DNA from 2 places in the Sphingomonas sp. BE138 genome. Region 1 is predicted to be linked to the other one. Evidence: predicted binding sites of a transcription regulator. Region 1 holds the regulator's gene; the other holds the start of a gene.
The links. Region 1 encodes LexA, which represses DNA repair genes until DNA is damaged. Its sites were predicted from a motif close to GTTCCNCNCTTGTTCT; they were not measured.
Positions count from the first base shown of each region.

Region 1 (4,424 bases):
TGCCGATCGCCATCGGGGTCGCCTGGACGGTGGCGACGCCGGTGCCCGACCTGATCGTCACCGGTGACGGCCGGCATCTGGCGCTGCGCGACCAAGCGGGCGGGGTGGCGGTGTTGCGCGACCGCACGGGCGACTACATGCGCGGGCTGCTCGCGGAGGCGGGCGGGCTGGACGGCGAACCGCACCTGCTGAGCGAGGCGAGCGGTGCGCGGTGCAACCGCGACTTGTGCTGGATGGAGCGGCGGGTCGATGAACGACGGTGGCGAGTGCTGGCGACGCGCAGCGGCTATCTGGTGCCGGCCGCGGCGCTGGTGCCGCTATGCCGGCAGGCGGATGTGGTGATCAGCGAGCGGCGACTGCCGCGGCGGTGCCGCGGGCGGTGGCTGACGCTCGACCGCGCGACACTGGCGTACACTGGCGGGGTGGCGGTGACGTTCGCCACCGGTCGGGTGACAACGGTGCGACGCGCGGGCGATGCGCATCCGTGGGTCGTGGCGGCGCGCACCGGCGATCCGGACAAGTGACCGCGGCGCCGCGCATCGGATGCTTGCACCGGTCCGTGCGATTGTCGAAGCTGCGTGCGGATGGTGTCATCGAACGTGCGAGAACGGCCACCGGAGTCCAGCGGCGACATCGTGACAAGCGATGGCGTCGAGGCGCTCTTTCCAGGCATGCCGCTCGGATGCTTGCAGAAGTCGCGTACGCGGCCCTGTTTGAACGTATCGCACGACGGCAATCGCGCCATCCCTCCACCAGCTTCGACTAAAGTTTTGCCGCACACAGACTAGGTCTGCGCATCCCTTACGCCCCTAAGAGGGGCGACGAGATCGTCTGTGTTCAGGAATAGCGGCGCAGCAGCCCGGCGAGCTTGCCCTGAACGCGGACCTGCGCAGGAGCATAACGTTGCGGGTCGTAGGCGCGGTTGGCGGGATCGAGGCGGATCATCCCGCCTTCGTGGCGGAAATACTTCAGCGTCGCCTCGCTGTCCTCGATCAGCGCGACCACGATCTCGCCGTCGCGCGCCACTTCCTGGCGGCGGATCAGCGCATAGTCGCCGTCGAAGATGCCCGCCTCGACCATCGAATCGCCGGCTACCTCAAGCGCGAAATGCTCGCCCGCGCCGAGCAGCGCCGCCGGGACCGGCAGCATCGTCGACCCCTCAAATGCCTCGATCGGCACACCAGCCGCGATGCGGCCGTGGAGCGGGATCTCGACCACGTCATTGGCCGGCTCGGGCATGCTGCGCTTGATCGAGGGCGGCGCGACCTTCTTCGTCTCGCCCCCGCGCTCGGGCGTCTTGAGCACCTCGAGCGCGCGGGCACGGTTGGGCAGGCGGCGCAGATAGCCGCGCTCCTCGAGCGCGCTGATGAGACGGTGGACCCCGGACTTGCTCTTGAGCTCCAACGCGTCCTTCATCTCCTCGAACGAGGGGGACACGCCACTGTCGGCGAGCCGGTCCTCGATGAAGCAGATCAGCTCGTGCTGCTTGCGCGTCAGCATGTTCCGGCGCCTCCCTAGTGAACGGATTGCGAACCTTTATGGAACATAATGCTGTCCGTCAAGCGATCATCAGGATTTCCGCCGAGTCGCCTGCGCGCGCCGTGGGAGCGTGCGGTTCGCGCACGATCAGGCAGGTCGAGCGCGCCAGCGTCCGCAGCATCGAGCTGTCCTGGATGGTCGAGGCAAAGGCGCGTCCGTCGCGCAGTTCGGCGCGCAGATAGTCGGTGCGCTCGCCGTTGGCGGGCAGGTCCTCGCCGAGGAGCGCGCGGGACACGGGCGGGAACGGCTGCGCTGCGCCGGCGAGATGCGCGACGAGCGGGCGGACGAACAGCAACGCGGTGACGAACGCCGACACCGGATTGCCCGGCAACCCGACCACCGCCATGTCGCCGCGCCGCCCGGCGAGCATCGGCTTGCCGGGGCGCAGCGCGATGCGCCAGAAATCGAGCGTGGCGCCCGCGGCGGCGAGCGCCGGGCGGACGAGGTCGTGGTCGCCGACCGACGCACCGCCGGTGGTGACCAGCACGTCGGCATCGACCGTCGCGAAGGCATGGGTCAGGCGGTCGAGCCGGTCGGGGAGGATGCCCAGGTCGACGATCTCGACCCCCAGGTCAGCGAGCAGCGCGCGCAGCAGCAGGCGGTTCGACTCGGGCAGCGCGTCGTCGGCGGTGAGGGGGCTCGCGGTGCCGGGCTCGACCAGTTCGTCGCCGGTCGCGGCCAGCGCGACGCGGACCGGCCGCGCAACCGCGATCCGCGCCACCCCGCCGGTCGCGGCGACCGCAAGCCGCGCGGGCGTCAGCCGCTCGCCGGGCGCGACCAATATGTCGCCGCACGCAAAGTCGAGCCCGCGCGGGCGAACGTTGCGACCAGCGTGCGCGGGGCCTTCGCCGGCGAGCGTCAGGATCGCGCCGTCGCGCGCGGCCTCTTCCTGGACCAGCACCGTGTCGGCCCCGGCGGGCATCGCGGCGCCCGTGAAGATGCGCACCGCCTGACCGGCAGCAACGGTGCCGGCGAACGGCGCGCCGGCGGCGCTCTCTCCTATGACGTGGAAGGGACTGGAGAGGTCGGCGAAGCGCAGCGCATAACCATCCATGGCGGACAGGTCGCTCGCGGGCTGGGTCCGTCGCGCGACGACCGCGGCGGTCGCCCAGCGTCCCAGCGCCTCGTGAAGCGGCACCTCGACGCTGTCGACCGCGCGCCCGAGCGCAAGGACCCGCGCCTGTGCCGCTGCGACGGGAAGCAGGGTCATGGCGCGCGCCAGTCGCCGGAGCGGCCGCCGCGTTTTTGGAGGATCCGAATGTCCTGAATCGTCATCGTCTTGTCGATGGCCTTGGCCATGTCGTAGACGGTTAGCAGCGCCGTCGAGACGGCGGTGAGCGCTTCCATCTCGACGCCGGTCTTGCCGTCTGTGGCGACCGTCGCGACCGCGGCGAGACCGTCGTCGGCGAGCGACAGGTCGAGAGCGACCCGCGTGATCGGGAGCGGGTGGCACAAGGGGATGAGGTCGCTGGTGCGCTTGGCGGCCATGATCCCGGCGACACGCGCGACCGCGAGCACGTCGCCCTTCTTGACCGCGCCGTCGCGGATCGCGGCCAGCGCGTCGGGCGACATGACGATCCGGCCGGTCGCGACCGCCTCGCGGCGGGTGACCGCCTTGTCGCCGACATCGACCATGTGCGCGGCGCCATCGGCGTCGAGATGGGTGAGCGCGGTCACCTAGCCGACCAGCGCGCGGGTGGCGGCGGCGACGTCGGGCTGGCGCATCAACGCCTCGCCGATCAGGAAGCAGTGTACGCCGTGCGCGGCGAGTTCGTCGAGGTCGGCGCGGGTGGTCAGCCCGCTCTCGGCCACGAAGGTGGCGTCCGACGGCGCGTGCGACAGGAGCGCATAGGTGCGGCGGAAGTCGACCTCGAAGGTCTTCAGGTTGCGGTTGTTGACGCCGATGAGGCGCGAACGCAGCCGGCCGGCGCGCTCCAGCTCGGCCTCGTCATGCACCTCGACCAGCACGTCGAGCCCCTGTTCGATGGCGGCGGCCTCGCATTCGGCAAGGCAGGCGTCGTCGAGCGCGGCGACGATCAGCAGGATCGCGTCGGCGCCGATGCTGCGCGCCTCCAGCGCCTGCCAGGGATCGACGGTGAAGTCCTTGCGCAGCACCGGTAGCGTGCAGGCGGCGCGTGCGGCAATCAGGTAGTCCTCGTGCCCCTGGAAATAGGGCGCGTCGGTGAGCACGGAGAGGCAGGTCGCGCCGCCTGCCGCATAGGCGCGGGCGTGCGCGGGGGGATCGAAGTCGGCGCGGATCAGGCCCTTGGACGGGCTGGCCTTCTTGATCTCGGCGATCAGCGCGTGGCGGCCGGCCGCAGCGGTGGCATCCAGCGCGGCGCGGAAGCCGCGCGGGGGGCTTTGCGTCGCGGCGCGGGCCGACAGGTCGGCGAGCGATACGGCGGCGCGACGCGCGGCGACCTCGGCGCGCTTGGTCGCGCAGATCTCGGCAAGGATGGTCATGACCAGGCGATCCAGCGATCGAGGAGGGTGGTGGCGTGCCCGGCGTCGATCGCTTCTGCGGCGTGCGCAGCGGCATCGCGCAGCTCGCGCTCGCGACCCGCCAGCACCAGCGCGGCGGCGGCGTTGAGCAGCACCGCGTCGCGGTATGGGCCATGTTCGCCGGCGAGCAGACGGCGCAGCGCGGCGGCGTTGTAGGACGGATCGCCGCCACGGATCGCGATCGTCGGGTGGCGCGCGACCCCGGCATCCTCGGGGACGATGCGTGCGGGCAGCGGAACATCGCCGACCGTCACGACGCGCGTCGCGCCCGCGCCGGAGATTTCGTCCAGTCCTTCCTCCCCGGCGACGACCGCGGCGGCGTCGCTGCCGAGCTGCGCCAGCGCCTCGGCATAGATCGGCGCGTAATCGGGGCGCGCGATGCC
Region 1 covers NZ_JAVDUC010000001.1:116,013-120,436, forward strand. The annotation lists gene J2Y58_RS00540 (ComEC/Rec2 family competence protein) at 1-524, shown strand, start outside; gene lexA (transcriptional repressor LexA) at 838-1,500, opposite strand; gene J2Y58_RS00550 (molybdopterin molybdotransferase MoeA) at 1,559-2,749, opposite strand; gene moaC (cyclic pyranopterin monophosphate synthase MoaC) at 2,746-3,216, opposite strand; gene trpC (indole-3-glycerol phosphate synthase TrpC) at 3,217-4,002, opposite strand; gene trpD (anthranilate phosphoribosyltransferase) at 3,999-4,424, opposite strand, start outside.

Region 2 (4,424 bases), on a different contig from region 1:
TGCGTATCGGTACGTTCGTTCGAAGGGAAGCTGCCGGGGCGGAGCACTCAGCTTTCCCTTTTCTCGATCCCATAAGAGAACAGGCAACAGCGCTCCGTCGTCCGTCATGCCGCCCGACCCAAGGGGGTGACGACCGCCCCCGCATCGCCTATCCCAGCCTCGTGCCGACCCTCCACGCCTTCGCCAATCCGGCGCGTTTCCTGAAGATCGCCCGCCCGCTGACACCCGTGCTGTGGTGGCTGGGCGTGGCGCTGATCGCGATCGGCTGCTGGGCCGGGCTCACGCAGACCCCCGCCGACTATCTGCAGGGCGAGACGGTGCGCATCCTCTACATCCACGTGCCGTCCGCGTGGCTCGGCATGGGCGGGTGGAGCGGGATCGCGGTCTCCAGCATCGTTTTCCTCGTCTGGCGCCACCCGCTGGCGATGGTCGCCGCGCGCGCGATCGCGGTGCCCGGCGCGATTTTCGCCGCCTTGTGCCTCGTCACCGGCGCGATCTGGGGGCGGCCGACCTGGGGGACGTGGTGGCAGTGGGACGGGCGGCTGACCTCGATGCTGCTGCTGTTCTTCGTCTATCTCGGCTTCATCGCGCTGGCGCAGGCCGATCGCGAGCGCGACGGCGACGGGCGCATCCCCGCGCTCTACGGCATCGCGGGCACCGTGCTGCTGCCCGTCATCCGCTATTCGGTCGTCTGGTGGAACACGCTCCACCAGGGGCCGAGCATCGGGCTGACCGGCTCCACCATCGACCGCGCATTGCTGTGGCCGTTGCCGATCATGCTGCTCGGCTTCACGTTCTTCTTCGGCGCGGTGGTGCTGATGCGGATGCGCACGCTGCTGGCGCGCGAAAAGGCCGAGGCGCGGCTGCGGCGGCGGGCGCGCGCATGAACCCGTGGCCGTTCGTCACCGCCGCCTATGCGCTGACGCTGCTCGCCGCGGCGGTGCTCGCCTGGCTCAGCTGGCGGCAGATGCGGGATGCCGAGAAGTGACGCGCAAGAACCAGCGGCTGGTGCTCGTGCTGCTCGGGCTGGCGGCTATCGGTGCGGCGGCGCTGCTGGCGCTGTCGGGGCTGCGCGACCAGGCGGCGTTCTTCTACGCGCCGGGCGACGTCGCGGGCCATCTGCCGCCGCCCGACAAGGCGGTACGATTGGGCGGAATGGTCGAGCGCGGGTCGATCCGCCGCGCCGCCGACGGCGTCTCGATCGACTTTCGCGTGACGGACGGCCGCGCGGTCACCCCGGTGCGGTTCAGCGGCATCGCCCCCGACCTGTTCCGCGAGGGTTCCGGCGTGGTCGCCGAGGGGCATTTCCGGCCCGACGCCTCGTTCGTCGCCACCAACCTGCTCGCCAAGCACGACGAGAAATACATGCCGCCGCAGGTGGCGGGCAAGATGCACGAGACGCGCACGCTGGAGGGCCAGTGATGGGCTTTGTGGCGCTCCTGCTGCTGGGCGGCGCGGCGTTCGCGGCCATGGCGTTCGGCTTCCGCGTCGACCGGCTGCTCTGGTCGATGCTCGGGGCTGCATTGTGCCTGGGCGGGGTCGGCTATGCGTGGCAGGGCCGCCCGATGCTCGGCGCCGCGCAGCCGCGCCCCGCCGCGACGACGCCGCCGATCGACGTCGAGGAAGCGCAGCTGCGCGACAGCATGTTCGGTCGCTTCAACGCCGACACCGCCTATCTGGTCGCCGCCGACGCGATGACGCGCAGCGGCAACGACGATGCCGCGGCGCGGGTGGTGCTGGGCGGGCTGTCAAAGCTGCCGCAGAGCTTCATCCTGTGGACCTGGGCCGGCGTGACGCTTGCCGCCGACGCCGGCCACCGCGTCACTCCGCCCGCATTGCTCGCCTTCCGGCAGGCCGCGCGGCTCGCGCCCGAACATCCCGCTCCGCCTTATTACCTCGGCTTCGCCTATCTGGAGGCGGGGGAGGTGCGGAAGACCCGGACGCTGTGGGCGCGCGCCGTCCGCCTGTCGCCGGAGGGCACGCCGTACCGAACCGAGATCGCGCGGCGCCTGGCGCTCCTGGATCGCCTGATCGCCGCCGCGAACTGAGGATTTTGCGTGCGGAGGCTGCTATTTCCGGGGCTGCGGCGTCACCGGCCGCGCCCGGTCTGCTCCTGAAGCGCATCGATCCGCTTCGACGCTTCCGCCTTGGTCAGCGATTCGTCGAACTCTTCGCCCGCTTCCTCGCTCAGCGTCTTCAGATAACTCGCCTGCGCGCCGGTCATGGCCTCGTCGCCGGTCGTCCAGTCGTCCGGATCCTTCTCGGCATTGGAGAAGGGCTCGTTCTTGGGATTGTGCGTTTCGCTCATCGGTAATCCTTTCGGGGGACACAACATTTTTGTTCGCCGCCTGTTCCGCGTTGCGGGCGCATCGGGCGCGTGCTAGTCGCGCGGCATCATGGCCACGAAAGCGGACGTCCTCTCGACAGCGGTGGCCAGCGCGTGAGCGTCAGCACCACCGACCCAGCGATCCGGGCACAAGCCGGCGCGACCCATCACCACCACAGCGGCAGCCTCGCCCGACTCGCGCTTGGCGCGATCGGCGTCGTCTACGGCGACATCGGCACCAGTCCGCTGTACGCGATGAAGGAAGTCTTCGTCGGGCACCATCCGCTCGCCGTCGATCCGCTCCACATCTTCGGCGTCATCAGCCTGGTCTTCTGGTCGCTGATGCTGATCGTGACGTTGAAATACGTCCTGATCGTGTTGCGCGCCGACAATAACGGCGAAGGCGGAAGTCTTGCGCTGCTGGCGCTGATCCAGCGGCGATCGGGCGCGGGCAAGAAATGGGGGACCAGCCTCGTCATCCTCGGCGTCCTCGCCACCGCTTTGTTCTTCGGCGACTGCATGATCACCCCCGCGATCTCCGTCCTGTCGGCGGTGGAGGGGCTCGCGACGGTCGAGCAGGGCTTCGATTCCTTTGTATTGCCGATCGCAGTCACGATCCTGATCGCATTGTTCTACATGCAATCGATCGGCACCGAAAAGGTCGGGCGACTGTTCGGTCCGATTATGCTGGTCTATTTCGTCGTCCTGGCGATCATGGGCGTGCTGCACATCATCCAGCGGCCCGATATCCTGTTTGCGCTCAATCCGCTCTACGCCGTGCGCTTCGCGATGAACGACGGGGGGTTGGCGTTCCTGGCACTCGGCTCGGTGGTATTGGCGGTGACCGGCGCGGAGGCGCTGTACGCCGACATGGGCCATTTCGGGCGGCGACCGATCGAACTGGCGTGGCTGGCGTTCGTGCTGCCGGCGCTGATGCTCAACTATCTGGGGCAGGGCGCGCTGTTGCTGGAACAGCCCTCGGCCGCCGAAAACCCGTTCTTCCTGATGGCGCCCGAGGATTGGCGGCTGCCTCTGGTGATCCTGGCGACGATGGCGACCGTCATCGCCAGCCAGGCCGTCATCACCGGGGCCTATTCGGTGGTGCAGCAGGCGGTGCAACTCGGGCTGATGCCACGCATCCGCATCACGCACACCAGCGCGTCGGAGGCGGGACAGATCTACATCCCCGCCGCGAATTGGGCGCTGATGGTCATGGTGCTGCTGCTGGTATTCGGCTTCGGCGAGTCGTCGAACCTGGCCGCAGCGTACGGGATCGCGGTGACGGGGACGATGTTCATCTCGACCTGTATGATCGGGGTGCTCATCCGCCGCGTCTGGCACTGGCCGCTCTGGGCTACCGCGCTGTTCGAGGTCGTGTTCCTGTCGATTGACGGCATGTATTTCGCGTCGAACCTGACGAAGGTGCCCGACGGCGGCTGGTTCCCGCTGCTGGTCGCGGTGATCGTCTTCGTGCTGCTGACCACCTGGTCGCAGGGCCGCAAGCTGATGATCGAGCGGATGCGCGAGGCGGCGATGCCGATCAAGATCTTCATCGACTCGGCGGCGACCTCGGCGACGCGCGTGTCGGGGACGGCGGTCTTCATGACCTCGACCCCCGAAGGCGTGCCGCATGCGCTGCTTCATAACCTCAAGCACAATCGCGTTTTGCACGAGCGGGTGATCCTGCTGACCGTACGCGTCACCGACATGCCCTATTTCCCCGAGGAAGATCGTTTCCTCCATGAGGATCTCGGGCAGGGCTTCCACCGCGTGATCCTGCGTTACGGGTTCATGGAGGAACCGGACGTGCCCGCGCATCTCAAGTCCTTCGACGGCTGCGGCGCGGCGTTCCGGATGATGGACACCAGCTTCTTCCTCAGCCGCCAGACGCTGCTCGCCTCCGAGCGGCCCGGCATGGCGATCTGGCGCGAAAAGCTGTTCAGCTGGATGCTGCGCAACGCCGAGAGCGCGATGGAATTCTTCCGATTGCCGACGAACCGCGTCGTCGAACTCGGCAGCCAGATTGAGATTTGACCGAGGACGTCAGCCTCGCGCCGATCATCGTCACCGCACTGTTCGGTGCTGCCGACCAGGCGTT
Region 2 covers NZ_JAVDUC010000026.1:675-5,098, forward strand. The annotation lists gene ccmC (heme ABC transporter permease CcmC) at 162-887, shown strand; gene ccmE (cytochrome c maturation protein CcmE) at 985-1,422, shown strand; gene J2Y58_RS18560 (hypothetical protein) at 1,422-2,048, shown strand; gene J2Y58_RS18565 (DUF3072 domain-containing protein) at 2,090-2,308, opposite strand; gene J2Y58_RS18570 (potassium transporter Kup) at 2,441-4,360, shown strand; gene J2Y58_RS18575 (2'-5' RNA ligase family protein) at 4,357-4,424, shown strand, end outside.
Region 2: a site for LexA is predicted at 2,340-2,355, ahead of J2Y58_RS18565 (DUF3072 domain-containing protein). Genes of this name have one in related genera too.